DNA from 2 places in the Mesorhizobium sp. WSM3864 genome. Region 2 is predicted to be linked to the other one. Evidence: riboswitches for the same ligand, from Rfam matches in the RefSeq annotation. Region 2 holds a riboswitch; the other holds the start of a gene.
What was found. A riboswitch is a leader RNA that binds a small molecule or an ion and turns the genes downstream of it on or off. The one in region 2 is predicted to bind S-adenosylmethionine.
Positions count from the first base shown of each region.

Region 1: linked by a shared signal. The riboswitch ahead of CK215_RS22540 (O-succinylhomoserine sulfhydrylase) and the one ahead of CK215_RS12510 (homoserine O-acetyltransferase) in region 2 are both predicted to bind S-adenosylmethionine.

Region 1 covers NZ_NSGD01000012.1:125,760-133,346, forward strand. Annotated here, with positions in the region: gene araD1 (AraD1 family protein) at 1-790, shown strand, start outside; gene CK215_RS22530 (ABC transporter substrate-binding protein) at 840-1,607, opposite strand; gene CK215_RS22535 (2'-deoxycytidine 5'-triphosphate deaminase) at 1,690-2,784, opposite strand; SAM riboswitch at 2,918-2,995, shown strand; gene CK215_RS22540 (O-succinylhomoserine sulfhydrylase) at 3,052-4,242, shown strand; gene CK215_RS22545 (ceramide glucosyltransferase) at 4,284-5,429, opposite strand; gene apaG (Co2+/Mg2+ efflux protein ApaG) at 5,648-6,040, shown strand; gene CK215_RS22555 (Hsp33 family molecular chaperone) at 6,093-7,124, opposite strand; gene argF (ornithine carbamoyltransferase) at 7,233-7,587, opposite strand, start outside.
Region 2 covers NZ_NSGD01000004.1:435,060-442,646, reverse strand. Annotated here, with positions in the region: gene CK215_RS12525 (sugar kinase) at 1-456, shown strand, start outside; gene CK215_RS12520 (prephenate/arogenate dehydrogenase family protein) at 453-1,391, opposite strand; gene hisC (histidinol-phosphate transaminase) at 1,398-2,501, opposite strand; SAM riboswitch at 2,637-2,714, shown strand; gene CK215_RS12510 (homoserine O-acetyltransferase) at 2,805-3,974, shown strand; gene metW (methionine biosynthesis protein MetW) at 4,063-4,677, shown strand; gene CK215_RS12500 (Stf0 family sulfotransferase) at 4,626-5,444, shown strand; gene CK215_RS12495 (glycosyltransferase) at 5,560-6,549, shown strand; gene CK215_RS12490 (glycosyltransferase family A protein) at 6,761-7,587, shown strand, end outside.

The DNA of each region.
Region 1 (7,587 bases), on a different contig from region 2:
GGGACGCCTGGTGTCGCCTATCAACCATCCCGACCCCGCGCATCTCCACCTTACCGGCACCGGGCTTACACATCTCGGCTCCGCCGCGACGCGCGATTCCATGCACAAGAAGCTCAGCGACGGCGAGGAGCAACTCACCGATTCCATGAAGATGTTCCGCATGGGGCTGGAGGGCGGCAAGCCGGCAAAGGGCGAGATCGGCGTGCAGCCGGAATGGTTCTACAAGGGCAACGGCACCATGGCGGTGGCGCCCGGTGCCGCGCTGATGTCGCCGGCCTTCGCGCAAGACGCCGGCGAGGAGCCGGAGATCGCCGGCATCTATGTCATCGGCGACGACGGCGCGCCGTTCCGCGTCGGCTTCACGCTGTCCAACGAGTTTTCCGACCATGTGACCGAGCGCGTGAACTACCTGTTCCTCGCCCATTCCAAGCTGCGCAACGCCTCGTTCGGACCGGAAATCCTGATCGGCGAGCTGCCCGCCGACATCAGGGGCTCTTCACGAATCTGGCGCGACGGCAAAGTGCTTTGGGAAAAGCCGTTCCTGTCCGGCGAGGCGAACATGTCGCACACCATCGCCAATCTCGAGCATCACCACTTCAAATATTCGGCCTTCCGCCAGCCGGGCGACGTGCATGTGCACATGTTCGGCACCGCCACACTCTCGTTCGCAGACGGCGTCAGGACCGAAGAAGGCGACACGTTCGAGATCGAGGCCAAGGATTTCGGCCTGCCGCTGCGCAACCCGCTCGAGATCGAGAAGCCAGTGAAGGTGGCGGTGAAGGCGCTGTGAGGTTAGAGCGTGATCTCCCCCACGAGGGGGGAGATTGGCAGCTTCAACCTCAATAAATATCGAAATCGAAATACTTCGACTGGATCTTCTCGTAGGTGCCGTCGGCAACGATGGCGTCGATTGCCGCGTTGAGGCGGTCGCGCAGAGCGGTGTCCTCCAGGCGCACGGCGATGCCGGCCTCGGTCTCGGTGCCCTTGACGTCGCCGACCAGCTTGCAGCAGCCGTCGCTCGCCTTCTTCATCCAGTCGACCAGCACGAACTTGTCCGAGATGACGGCGTCGAGACGGCCGTTGAGCAGATCGGTCACCGCCTCTTCCTGGGTCGGGTAGAGCTTCGCCTCGGCGCCGGCCTTGGCGTAGACGTCCTGGGCGTAGTTGGCCTGGGTGGTCGAGGCCTGGGCACCGACCGTCTTGCCGGCAAGCGAGGCCGGCTCGGTCGAGGCGATGTCGGCGTCCTTCAGGGCGACCAGCGCAAGCGGCGTCGTGTAGTATTTATGGGTGAAGGCGACCTGCTTCTTGCGTTCCTCGGTGATGCTCATCGAGGCGATGATGGCGTCGAATTTCTTGGCCTGCAGGGCCGGAATGATGCCATCCCAATCCTGGGTGACGATCTCGCATTCGACCTTCATCTGCGCGCAGAGCGCATTGGCGATGTCGATGTCGAAGCCTTCGACCTTGCCGTCCGGCGTGATGGTGTTGAAGGGCGGATAGGCACCCTCGGTGCCGATCTTGATCTTTTCGGCCGCGCCTACCGAACCGACGCCGAGCGCCAGCATGGCGGCGGCCGCAGCCGACAGGATCCATCTGGATATCTGCATTTTCATCCCCTTGGGTTCAGTTGCTACATGGTCGGACGCAGCCAAGCACGGCGCGCCAGGCCGGGCAAGCACAGCTTGGCGATCAGCGCGCGGCGCGGAAATGCTTGGACAGTTTCAGGCCCTGCGCCTGGTAGTTCGAGCCGAGATCGGTGCCGTATAGCGCCAGCGGGCGCTTCAGCATATGCTCGTAGACGAGGCGACCGACGATCTGGCCGTGGTCGAGGATGAACGGCACCTCGTGGCTGCGCACTTCAAGCACCGCGCGACTGCCGCTGCCGCCGGCGGCGGAATGGCCGAAGCCCGGGTCGAAAAAGCCGGCATAGTGGACACGGAACTCGCCGACCAGCGGATCGAAAGGCGTCATCTCGGCGGCATAGAGCGGCGGCACGTGCACGGCTTCGCGAGAGACCAGGATGTAGAACTCGTCCGGGTCGAGCACGAGCTCGCCGGCCCCGCTCTTGTAGAGCGGTTCCCAGAAGTCGACCACATACTGAGCGGCGCGCTTGTCGACGTCGACGAGGCCGGTGTGGTGCTTGCCACGATAGCCGACCAGGCCGTCCTTGTCGCCGTCGAGATCGATAGAGAGCGCAATGCCGCCGCCGGAGATGTTGGGCGGCTCGGTCGCAACCAGCATCTCGGCGTGATGGAGGTCACGCAACTCATTCTCCGACAGCACCGCGTTGCCGGTGCGGAAGCGGATCTGCGACAGGCGCGAGCCGGCGCGCACGACGATCGGGAAGGTGCGCGGGCTGACCTCGAGATAGAGCGGGCCATGATAGCCGGCGGCGATCTTATCGAACTCATGGCCGCGGTCGGTCATGACACGCGTGAAAATGTCGAGTCGTCCGGTCGAGCTCTTCGGGTTGGCCGAAGCCGAGACTTCCGCTGGCAGCGCCAGGCTTTCCTGCAGCGGCACGATGTAGACGCAGCCCGTCTCCAGCACCGCGCCCTCGGCGAGGTTGATCTCATGCAGCTTCAGCCGGTCCAGCTTGTCGGCCACCAGATGATCGGGACCGGGCAGAAAGGAAGCGCGCACGCGAAAGGCCTTGTCGCCCAGTCTCAGATCGAGGCTGGCCGGCTGGATCTGGTTGGTGTCGAGCGCGCGCGGCGACTTCAGCGCGCCCGACTGGAAGAGCGCCGCGATGTCCTGATCGGGAAGAATGCCTGTCTGCCGCAATGTCTGGCTCCGGGCGAAGTCATTGTCGTCGCAGTTTCCTGTCGCAAAACCGCGGCACTTTTGCGGAAGCTGCCTGGTACAAACCTCTTAATCAAGCCGGCAATTGACGCAAGCGCGGTGCGGGTCTAAAGGGTCGTTATCCCGTGGTGATTTGGCCGGTCGGCTTGCAGCCACGTTAAACAAGTCGCTAAAGGACCGTCGGGCCGCAAGGCCGTATGGACCGGTTGCGACGTCGCGGCCGGTTTTTTTGTGTTTGGAAGCAGGGCGATGACCAAGACGCGTAACTGGAAACCTCAGACGGCACTCGTGCATGGCGGGACGCTGCGTTCCGGCTTCGGCGAGACCGCCGAGGCGATGTATCTCACCCAGGGCTATGTCTACGAGACGGCCCAGGCAGCGGAAGCCCGCTTCAAGGGCGAGGAACCCGGCTTCATCTATTCGCGCTACGCCAACCCGACCGTCGACATGTTCGAGAAGCGCATGTGCGCGCTGGAAGGCGCCGAAGACGCACGCGCCACCGCTTCCGGCATGGCCGCCGTGTCCGCCGCCCTGCTGTGCAGCGTCAAGGCCGGCGATCACATCGTTGCGGCGCGAGCCCTGTTCGGCTCCTGCCGCTGGGTGGTCGAGACGCTGGCGCCGCGCTATGGCATCGAGGCAACGCTGATCGACGGCACCGACATTGCCAATTGGGAAAAAGCGGTCAGGCCGAACACCAAGCTGTTCTTCCTGGAAAGTCCGACCAACCCGACGTTGGAAGTGGTCGATATCGCCGCTGTCGCCGCTTTGGCAAATTCGATCGGCGCACGCGTGATCGTCGACAACGTCTTTGCCACGCCGCTGCAGCAGAAACCGCTGCAGCTCGGCGCCCATATCGTGGTCTACTCGGCGACCAAGCATATCGACGGACAAGGCCGCTGCCTCGGCGGCGTCATCCTGTCGGACAAGAAGTGGATCGACGAGAACCTGCACGACTATTTCCGGCACACCGGCCCGAGCCTGTCGCCATTCAACGCATGGACGCTGCTGAAAGGCCTCGAAACGCTGCCGCTGCGCGTGCGCCAGCAGACCGAAAGCGCCGGCAAGATCGCGGACTTCCTGGCCGGCCGGCCGGAGATCGCCCGCGTCATCTATCCGGGCCGGGCCGACCATCCCCAGGCGGATATCGTCAGGAAGCAGATGTCGGGCGGCTCGACGCTGATCTGCCTCGACGTCAAGGGCGGCAAGCAGGCGGCCTTCGCCTTGCAGAACGCGCTCGACATCGTACTGATCTCGAACAACCTCGGCGACGCAAAGAGCCTGATCACGCATCCGGCGACGACGACGCACAAAAACCTCAGCGACGAGGCGCGCGCCGAGCTCGGCATCGGACCAGGCACGCTCAGGCTCTCCGTCGGGCTGGAGGATACCGACGACCTGCTCGCCGACATCGAACAGGCGCTCAAGGCGGCGAAGGAATGAACCGCCACGGCTGCAAAGAGCGCGCTTGAGCCGCAGCTGGCTCAAGCAATCTCTTCGAGTTCAGTCATCCCGCTGTTGCGGATGGTCATTGCGTTGCCACGCCATTCGACGGCTCCGCCAAGCCAGCCGCGCGCCCAGATGGCGGGAAGCATCGCGTCGCGCACGATCATCGCGGTGACGCTGCGCGGCGACAGATACCAGTCCTTTAACCAGGCGAGCATGCATTCGGGCACATAGGCGATCGCCAGCACGCAGAGCGCGGTCGTGGGCAGACTGACACCGGCGCTTGCCGCCGCGATCAGCGCCAGAAGCAGCGGAACGACCACACCGGTCAGGATTTCAGGCGCGAAGAACAATGGGAAGGTGACGCGGCGCAGCCGAGCCCAGCGCGCCTGGCGCGACCAGATTTCGGCGAGCGTGCGCTGGCCGAGCGGTTGCTCGAAGGGCGCGGCTACGAGATTGACCCGAAGGCCAAGGCTGTTGACCAGCTTGGTCGCCGCCGCGTCCTCGGCGATCTCGGCGGCCAAAGCCTGGATGCCGCCATTTGCATCCAGCATCGGCTTGTTCCACAGCATGCTCTTGCCCTGGGCGAAGCCAAGGCCGAGCGCTTCGCCGGCATATTGCCAGCGCGCCTGCAGCGTGTTGAGGAAGGCGCATTCGACCTCGGCCCAGAAACCGTCCGGCCGCGAGCCGATCGGCGTCGAGCAGACGAGGCCGGTGTCCGGCCGCCAGGCCGCCATCAGATGCTGGACATAGTCCTTGGGCATCAGGACGTTGGAGTCGGCCAGGATCACCCAGTCGTGCCGCGCCGCCCGCCAGCCCTTGATGCAGTTGTTTAGCTTGGGATTGGCGCTGATCCTGTCATCGCCGACGAGGAGCCGCGCCGGAACATTCGGAAATCTCGCGATGGCGGCGTTGATCAGCTTGACCACGGGATCTTCGCCGTGCGCGACGCAGAAGATCAGTTCGTAGCGCGGCCAATCGAGCGAGAAGGCGCGGTCGAGCGTCTCCTGCGTGAACGGCTCCACACCGCGCGACGGCACGACGATCGAGACAGGCGGCTGTTTGCTGGAAGGCGGAGGAATGATCCGCCTGGGCTTCAGCCGCGACGATGCGAGCAGGATGCTGGCAAGGTTGCAAAAAAGAAGGGCCGAGGAGGCAAAGACGGCTGCGAGGGTCAGTTCCATCGAGATCTGGTCACTCCGGAAAGGCCGCCCGCGGCCGTTTCATCACTCGACAGAGCGCCCGAGTCGCCCGCACGGTTTGTGCACACCAACATTGTCATGTGTCACTTAAATGACATTGTTTGTCGGCAGGTGCGGTGGAAAAGCCGGCAGGCTGGCGACGCCGCGGAGGTAGAACCGCGAAGCGCGACAAAATGTTCCCTGCGGCACCGGAGTGGCTCATGTATCGCGCCGTGACGCGCAACATCGAAGTGCAGGTCAGGCCGTTCTATCTGGAGGACCGTTCCGATCCGTCCGAAAACCGCTATGTATGGGGCTACCAGGTGACGATCGACAACCGGTCGGACGAGTTCGTGCAGCTTCTGTCGCGCTACTGGCACATCACCGACGGGCGTGGCCGAGTCGAAGAGGTGCGCGGCGAGGGCGTGGTCGGCGACCAGCCGGAGCTCAACCCCGGCGACAGCTATCAGTACACGTCGGGATGCCCGCTCTCGACGCCATCCGGCATCATGGTCGGCCACTACACGATGCGCAACGGCCGCGGCGAAACGTTCGACGTCGCCATTCCGGCTTTCTCGCTCGATATGCCGGGGACGAAAAGGACGGTGAATTAAAGAACTCGAGTTCCCCGCCTCCGCAAAGCGGGGGCGAGGAACCGGAGCTTTCTCACTCCGCCGCAAACTCCGCCGGATCGAAGTCGTACTGCGTCGAGCAGAACTCGCAAGCGACATGGATGCCGCCGTCCTCGGTCGAGTCCTTGATCTCCTCGGCCGAGAAGCCTTCGAGAATGCCTCGGATTTTGTCGCGCGAGCAGGAGCACTGGTCGGCAACCGGCACACCGCGGAAGACGCGCACGCCGTGCTCGTGAAACAGCCGGTAGAGCAGCCGCTCGGCGCCCACCGTCGGATCGATGAGCTCGGTCGGCTCGATGGTGCCGAGCAGCGCCAAGAGTTCCCGCCAGGAATTGTCGGCCGGTTCGTGCGCCACGTCTCGCGGATCGCCATCCCCGCCCGAAATGTCGGGCACGCGCATGCGTTCGGGCGCCTGCGGCAGGAACTGCGCCAGGATGCCGCCGGCGCGCCATTGCTCGCGAGCCCCGCCCGGGCCCGGGGTCACGAGCTTTGCAACCGACATCCTCAGATCGGTCGGGATCTGCTCCGACTGGCGGAAATAGATGCGCGCGGCTTCTTCCAGCGATGTGCCGTCGAGCTGGACGATGCCCTGATAGCGCTGCGTGTGCGCGCCCTGATCGATGGTCAGGGCCAGGACCCCGGTGCCGAGCAGCTTCTCCTGCGAGATCCCGCCCGAGGCAATCAGCGCCTGCAGCCGGTCGGCGTCGAAGCGCGCATAGGCGCGCAACGAATGCGGCGTGGTGAAGTCCGCCACCAGCATGTCGACCGGTCCGTCGGTGCGGGTCTGCAGGATGAACTTGCCCTCGAATTTCAGCGACGTGCCGAGCAGCACGGTGAGCACGCAGGCCTCCGCCAGCAGGCGCGCGACCGGCTCGGGATAATCGTGGCGGCTGAGAATGGCGTCGAGCATCGGCCCGAGCTGCACCGTGCGGCCGCGCACATCCAAGGGCGCTACTTCGTAAGGCACGACATGGTCGTCGCCGGCGAAGCCGAATTCGCCGAGTTTGGGTTGATGCTCAGCCAAGGAAAGCGTTTCCAGCATGACAAAACTCCGGGGCGCGTCCATCCCGCTTTCCAGGCGGCATGGGTCGAAGCGCGTTCGATTTCAGTGATGGCCCGCAAATAGGCATCACATATCCCCGGATCAAGTTGGCGCGGATCAAGTCGACCCCGGTCAAGCGCCCAGGCACCAGGCCAGCACCGCCTTCTGGGCGTGCAGCCGGTTCTCGGCCTCGTCGAAGACCACCGAATGCGGTCCGTCGATCACCTCGTCGGTGACCTCCTCGCCGCGATGCGCAGGCAGGCAGTGCATGAAAAGCGCGTCGGACTTCGCCCTGGCCATCAGCGCGGCGTTGACCTGGTAGGGCAGGAAGACGTTATGGCCGCGGGCGCGATGCTCCTGGCCCATCGACACCCAGCTGTCGGTGACGACGCAATCGGCCTGGTCGACGGCCTCTTCGGCCGAGCCGGCAAACCTCACCTTGCCGCCATTGGCCTTCGCCCAGTCGACATATTTCTCGAACGGCTCG
Region 2 (7,587 bases):
GACACCGCGCCGGTCGACGTGCTCGAGCGGCTTTTGCCGTTGGCCTCGCACATCGTCGCCTCGGAGCCGGCGGCGCGGATCGTCTGCGGCCATGCGCTCGATCCGGAAAGCGCATGCGCCGATCTCGCCTCGCGCACCGACGCCTTCGTCGCGGTGACGGGCGGCGCTGCCGGAACCTGGTGGCATGATCGGGGAACCGGTCGCGTCCGGCATGTCGAGGCGCCGAAGGTCAAGGCGGACGACACGCTCGCCGCCGGCGACGTCTTCCACGGCGCCTTCGCCGTCGGCCTTGCCGAAGCCATGCCGCCCGAGCAGGCGCTGCGCTTTGCCAGCGCCGCCGCCGCGCTTAAATGCCTGCGCTTCGGCGGCCGGCTCGGCGCTCCGGACAGAGCCGAGACAATGGCCATGATGGCGGCGCACTGGTCCCCATCGGGACAGATCGAGCAGAAGGCCTAGGGCTTGGTCCCCGGGTGCTCCACGGCCTGACGGCCGAAATCCGGCACATCGATATCCTGGCCGGCCTCAATGATCGAGCGGCGGATGGCGCGCGTGCGGGTGAACAGGTCGAACAGCTTTTCGCCGTCGCCCCAGCGGATCGCTCGCTGCAACGAGGCCAGATCCTCCGAGAAGCGCGCCAGCATTTCCAGGATCGCGTCCTTGTTGTGCAGGCACACGTCCCGCCACATGGTCGGGTCGGAAGCGGCCAGTCGGGTAAAGTCGCGAAAACCGGAAGCGGAGTATTTGATGACTTCCGTCTTGGTCACCGATTCCAGGTCGTCGGCGGTGCCGACGATGTTGTAGGCGATGATATGCGGCAGATGCGAGACGATGGCCAAGGTCATGTCGTGATGCTGCGGGTCCATCGTGTCGATGTTGGAGCCGCAGCGCCGCCAGAATTCGGAGAGCTTTTCCAGCGCCTCCGGATCCGTACTCGGCAGCGGCGTGAAGATGCACCAGCGGTTGTCGAAGAGATCGGCGAAGCCGGCATCCGGCCCGGACTTTTCCGTGCCCGCCAGCGGGTGCCCGGGGATGAAATGCACACCGACGGGCACATGCGGCTGCATTTGCGCGATCACCGAAGCTTTGGTTGAGCCGACATCGGTGAGGATCGCGCCTTTCTTCAGCGCCGGCGCGATCTCGGCCGCGACCTCGCCGGACGAGCCGACCGGAACCGAGACGATGACGAGATCCGCGTCGCGCACCGCGTCTTCGGCCTCGGTCGTGTAGGAATTGCCGAGACCCAGTTCCTCGGCGCGCTTGAGCGTCGATTGGCTGCGCGTCGCGATAGCGATGTGGCGCGCCAGGCCTTCGCGGCGGATGACGCGGGCGAGCGACGAACCGATCAGGCCGATGCCGACCAGCGCTATTCTTCCGAACATCGGTGCTGTCATGGTGCTTCAGCTTTTCAGAAATGTCTGGAGCGCCTCGACGACGCCGCGATTGGCCTCCTCGATGCCGATGCTCATGCGCAGCGCGTTGGAAAAGCCGTAGCCGGTGACGCGCCGCAGGATGTAGCCACGCGCACTGAGATAGTCGTCCGCGGCCGCTGCCGAATGCTTTTTGTTGTCGGGGAAGTGGATCAGCACGAAATTGCCGACGCTGGGCGTCACGCGCAGCCCGAGCCCGGTCAGTTCCTCGCTGACCCAGGCAAGCCACTTCTCGTTATGCGCCACGCTGCGTTCAATATGGGCGCGGTCGCGGATGGCCGCGATACCGGCCTCGATCGCGGTCGCATTGACGTTGAAGGGCCCGCGCACCCGGTTGATGGCATCGACGATATGCGCCGGTCCGTACATCCAGCCGATGCGTGCGCCGCCGAGGCCGAGCTTGGAGAAGGTGCGGGTCATGACCACGTTCTCCGAGCTCCCGGCCAGCTCGATGCCGGCTTCATAGTCGTTGCGCCGCACATATTCGGCATAGGCCGCGTCGAGCACCAGGAGCACGCTCTTGGGCAGTCCGGCATGCAGCCGGCGCACCTCCTGGAACGGCACATAAGTGCCGGTCGGATTGTTGGGGTTGGCGAGGAACACGATCCGCGTCGCCGGCGTCACCGCGGCGAGGATTGCGTCGATGTCGGCGCGCTCGTCCGTCTCCTTGACCGCCACCGGCTTGGCGCCGGCGGCTTGGATATAGATCTTGTAAACCATGAAGGCGTGTTCGGTGAACACGGCCTCGTCTCCTGGCGCGAGATAGGTCTGCGCCAGCAGCCCCAGGATCTCGTCGGAGCCATTGGAGCAGACGATGTTTGCCGGATTGAGGCCGTGCACATCGGCGATCGCCTCGCGCAGCCGGCGGGCGGAGCCGTCGGGATAAACGTCCAATTTGGCAGCCACCTCCCGGGCGGCCTCGATCGCCTTCGGCGAGGGCCCGAGCGGATTCTCATTGGACGACAGCTTGTAGACCTTCGTCACGCCGGCCGGCGCGGTACTTTTTCCCGGCACATAGGCCTCGATGTCCATGATGCCCGCGCGGGGCGTCGGACGTGGCTGATCCTGCTTCATGTCACAAATCCGTCGAGAGGCCCTGGTTCGAGGCCGCAGCGGAAATACAGGCCGTGGCCCCGAATGTCGAGGGCCGGCGCGCTCGCGCGTAGGCAGACCGTTGACGAAGCGCGGCGCTGGCCCTAGAAGAACAGCCGGATCTCCCGTGGTGATTTGGCCGGTCGGCTTGCAGCCACGTTAAACAATTCGCTAAAGGGCCGTTTGCAACCTGTAACCGGCTTGGCGAAGGCAGGCCGGTTTTTTGTTGTCCGTTGCCGGCCGGACGCCGTATCGCGAGATCGATGCGACTGGATGGGGAATGCAATGGCCGCTCAGCGCGCTCCAAGGACCAACCACGAGGCCGACCAACCGTCGAGCCCGGTGTTGCAGTTCGGTCCCGACAAGCCGCTAAAGCTCGATGCGGGCACCGTGCTGTCGCCGTTCCAGGTCGCTTACCAGACCTACGGCGCCCTCAACGACGCCCGCTCCAACGCGATCCTCGTCTGCCACGCGCTGACCGGCGACCAGCATGTCGCCAGCACCAACCCGGTGACCGGCAAGCCGGGCTGGTGGGAGGTGCTGATCGGCCCCGGCAGGATCATCGACACCAGCCGCTTTTTTGTCATTTGCGCCAACGTCATCGGCGGCTGCCTCGGCTCCACCGGCCCGGCCTCGACCGATCCGGCGACAGGCAGGCCCTATGGGCTCGACCTGCCGATCATCACCATCCGCGACATGGTGCGGGCGCAGCTGATGCTGGTCGATCATTTCGGCATCGAGAAGCTGTTCTGCGTGCTCGGCGGCTCGATGGGCGGCATGCAGGTGCTGCAATGGGCCGCAAGCTACCCGGAACGCGTGTTCTCCGCGTTGCCCATCGCCACCGGCGCCCGCCATTCCTCGCAGAACATCGCCTTCCACGAGGTCGGGCGGCAGGCTGTCATGGCCGATCCGGACTGGCACGGCGGCAAGTATCTCGATTTCGGCAGGCGGCCGGAAAAGGGCCTCGCCGTGGCGCGCATGGCCGCGCACATCACTTACCTCTCGGAAGCAGCGCTGCACCGCAAGTTCGGCCGCAACCTGCAGGATCGCGAGGCGCTGACCTTCGGCTTCGACGCCGATTTCCAGATCGAAAGCTATCTGCGCCATCAGGGCATGACCTTCGTCGACCGCTTCGACGCCAACTCCTACCTCTATCTGACCCGCGCTATGGACTATTTCGACCTCGCCGCCGACCACGGCGGACGGCTGGCCGATGCCTTCGCGGGCACCAAGACACGCTTCTGTCTCGTGTCGTTCACAAGCGACTGGCTGTTCCCGACCGAGGAAAGCCGCTCGATCGTGCATGCGCTGAACGCCGCCGGCGCGTCCGTCTCCTTCGTCGAGATCGAGACCGATCGCGGCCATGACGCTTTCCTGCTCGACGAACCGGAATTGTTCGCGGCCATCAACGGCTTCATAGCCTCGGCCGCGCGCGCAAGGGGGCTCAGCCTATGAGCAGCGCGCGATCTCTGTGTCTTGGCCGCACTTCTGAGGCGCCGAGATTCCCATTGGCCGCAAATGCTCAAAGGCCGGAGGTGTGCCCATGAGCGTTAATCGCGCCCAGCGCGTCGACCTCGAAGTCATCACCGATCTCATCCCGCCGCATTCGCGCGTGCTCGATGTCGGCTCCGGCGATGGCGTGCTTCTGGAGGTTCTGCAGGCGACCAAGCAGGTTGATGGCCGCGGCCTGGAGCTGTCACAGCGCGGCGTCAACGAATGCGTGGCGCGCGGCCTTTCCGTGGTCCAGGGCGATGCCGACAAGGACCTCGAATTCTACCCCGACAAAGGTTTTGATTTCGTCGTCCTGTCGCAAACGCTGCAGGCGACCCGCAACCCGAAACTTGTGCTCGACGAGCTGCTTCGGATCGGCAACCGCGCGATCGTCTCCTTCCCCAATTTCGGCCATTGGCGCGTGCGCTTCTCGCTGCTGATCAAGGGCAGGATGCCGGTAACCAAGGACCTGCCCTATTCCTGGTACGACACGCCGAACATCCACTTCTGCACCATTCGCGACTTCGTCAATCTGTGCGAAGAGCTCGGCGCGACGGTCGAGAAGGCGACCGCGCTCGACGCCAACGGCCAGAAGATCGGCCTGTCGATGCCCTGGTGGTTCTGGAACTTCTTCGGCCAGCAGGCAGTGTTCTTGCTGAAACGATGATCTCGCTCGATCTCTTTCGACGCCGGCCGGCCGTGGTTCAAATCCCGTCGGAAATTCTGTCGGAGATAAGCACTGGGATTCTTGTGTGCACTTCGCCGCGTACCGGCAGCAATCATCTTGCAGGACTGATGGCTTCCGCCGGGCTGGGCAATCCACTGGAGTGGTTTGGCGGGCGCCGGCTGCTCGAACAGCCAGGCTATCCGCGCGATGCCAGAGGGCAGCTTCTGAGGGCGCTGACGGAAGGACGGTCCTCTTGCGGAATCTACGCGATCAAGCTTTTTGCGAGTCAATTCGCTCAAGTTGCCAAGAAGGTGAACCTCCCCGCCAGTCTTCCCAACCTTCACTATGTGCGCCTGACGCGCAGCGATCTGCTGGGTCAGGCGATCTCATGGGCGCGTGCGCGCCAAACCCGCAGATTCCGCTCTACCGAGGTCAGTCGCGCAGCCCCACGCTATGACGGCGAGGCTATCGCCGAATCGCTTGAAAAGATTCTGATGGAAAATCTGGCCTGGGATGGGTGGTTCGCGAAAAACGGGCTGTCCTTCCTTGCGCTAACTTACGAGCAGGTCCAGCAAGACCCGAGAGGAAGCCTCGAGAAAATTGCCCAGTTGGCCGGGGTCGAGCCTGTCTGGAGAATGAATGTCGGGTCAGGTCTCGAAATCCAGCGCGACGCGACCAATGACGAATGGAGAAAACGTTTCCTGTCTGAATATGCCGACCCGTCGAGCTTCCCGCACAGAAAAAAGCGCGGGTTCCTGAAGATCTAGAAAGAATCATGCGATTGAAGCGCAAACTTGCAAATAGAATGGCACCGAGAATCGTTTGACGGCATACCCCGCAGGGCTATAGCGACTGTACCGGCAAAACTGGTGGTGATTATCTATGGCTGAACACCCGATCTATTCGATCGTCATGGAGATGGAGAACGCCAAATCCATCGACTGGAACGAGATCGGCCTGGGGCTGAAGTCACTGGCGCGCGAAATCGCGGCTGTTTCCGCTAAGGGTTTTGCAAGGCCAAAAGTTGTCGTGTCGCATGGCGGGCCCGATTCGGACGGCAGCTTGCTGCAAGCGAGCATTGAAGCTGAAGCGCCTGAATTGATGCAGGTTGCCGACCTGACAATCACAGCTTGCCCCGACGGTCGGTATTACGAACTCAAGAACAACGGCGTGCTTTTGACCGAAGGAGACATCGTCGTTTTCCTGGATTCGGACACGGTCCCTCAGCCAGGTTGGCTTTCAAATCTGCTGCAGCCGTTTCAACAGCCGCAAACCGTCTGCGTGAACGGCCATACCTATCTGTCCTATGACGACTTCTTCTCGAGAACCTTCGCCTTGATCTGGTTCTTCCCGATGGCCCGCGGAGATGAAAGATTCGCCTCGAAGCGGGCGATCAATGCCAACAATGTCGCCTTTCGGCGCCATTGGATCGTCAGCCACCCTTTCCCGGCACATAACGGCTTCAAGGTGTCTTGCACGTTGCTGATGCACCAGCTTCGGCGCGAGGGCCACAAGATCGTCAACGTTGATGCGCGCGTCTACCACTACTCTCCGCGCGGCTGGCGGTTCTTCTATTGGCGCGCGTTGGTGACCGGCAGGGACGCCGACCGCAAGTTCGTCGCGCTTCATGCCCCCAGTCGCAGCCAGCGGATCGTCAAGTCGTTCAGTCGCTGGTGGACCATGTCGTGGCGCACGACGCGACGCGTGCTCAGCCACGCGCCGCAAACGGGTATGCCTCTTTGGCAGATTCCGTTTTCACTGGTGGTAGGCCTGGCCTTTTATACCCTGGCATTTCTTGGTCATTTCAGCCTCGCTGCCGGTCTCGTAAGCGACGAAATCGAAACCGTGCCTGACTATGTCGGGCATAGTTGAAGGATAAACCGCCGCGAATCGCCGCGAAGTGTTGCTTTCGAACCGCATGACTTTGAGGAAACACGCTCTGAACTTGACCCCGACGCGACGCCTCAGGTGACATAGGCGGCTCTTTTCTGTAGCGTTTGCCGAATCCATCCGGGGGCGGACACGGAGGCAGGTGGTGCGAGTTTCTTACGGTCATCGTTTATCTGCCCATAACGAAGGTTAGATGCCGACTGCCTCCGACACAATTCCGCTGATCACCGTGATCACGCCGACGCACAACCGGCGAAGCCAGGTTGTGCGCGCGGTGGAAAGTGTTCTTGCTCAGACACTTACCCGCTTCGAGCACATCGTCGTCGACGACGGTTCCACCGACGGAACGGCCTTGGCGCTGGCCGAGATTCGCGATCCCAGGCTGATCTATGTCGGCGCGAAATGGCGCGGCGCCAATGCCGCGCGCAACGCGGGCATCGAGCGCGCGCGGGCGCCGATCGTGACCTTCCTTGATTCGGACGATGTCTATCTGCCGGACCGCCTGGACCGGACGCTGTCGCACTTCGACAAAAACCCCTCGCTCGAAGTGCTGATCAGTTCCTTCATCTCGGTCAAGGGCGGCCGCAGCACCAAATGCATCAATCGTCAGGCTTTGCTCGACAAAAGCAGGCTGCAGCGCGCCCTGGTCTCGCAGACGATTTTCATCGCCGGCTCGGCGATCACCGCCCGGCACGAATCGCTGCTTGCGATCGGCGGCTTTGACAGCGACATCACGCGCATGCAGGACCGCGAATTGCTGCTGCGTTTTGCCAACCGCAGCGGCGCCTTGCTGTCGGATGATATCGACTGGAAAAAATACAATTCGGAAAATTCGATCTCCGGCCGGCGCGACGGCTATGTCGAGGCCTACGCCAACCTGATCGGCAAACATCCTTATATTGCCGACCGCTATCCCGACGTGCCGCCCTATATGATCGCGCGGCAGATCATCGCCGACATATTGAAGGGCAGGCTGCCACAGGCCTTTTCGGGCTATCTCGCGAATCGGTCGTCAAAGGC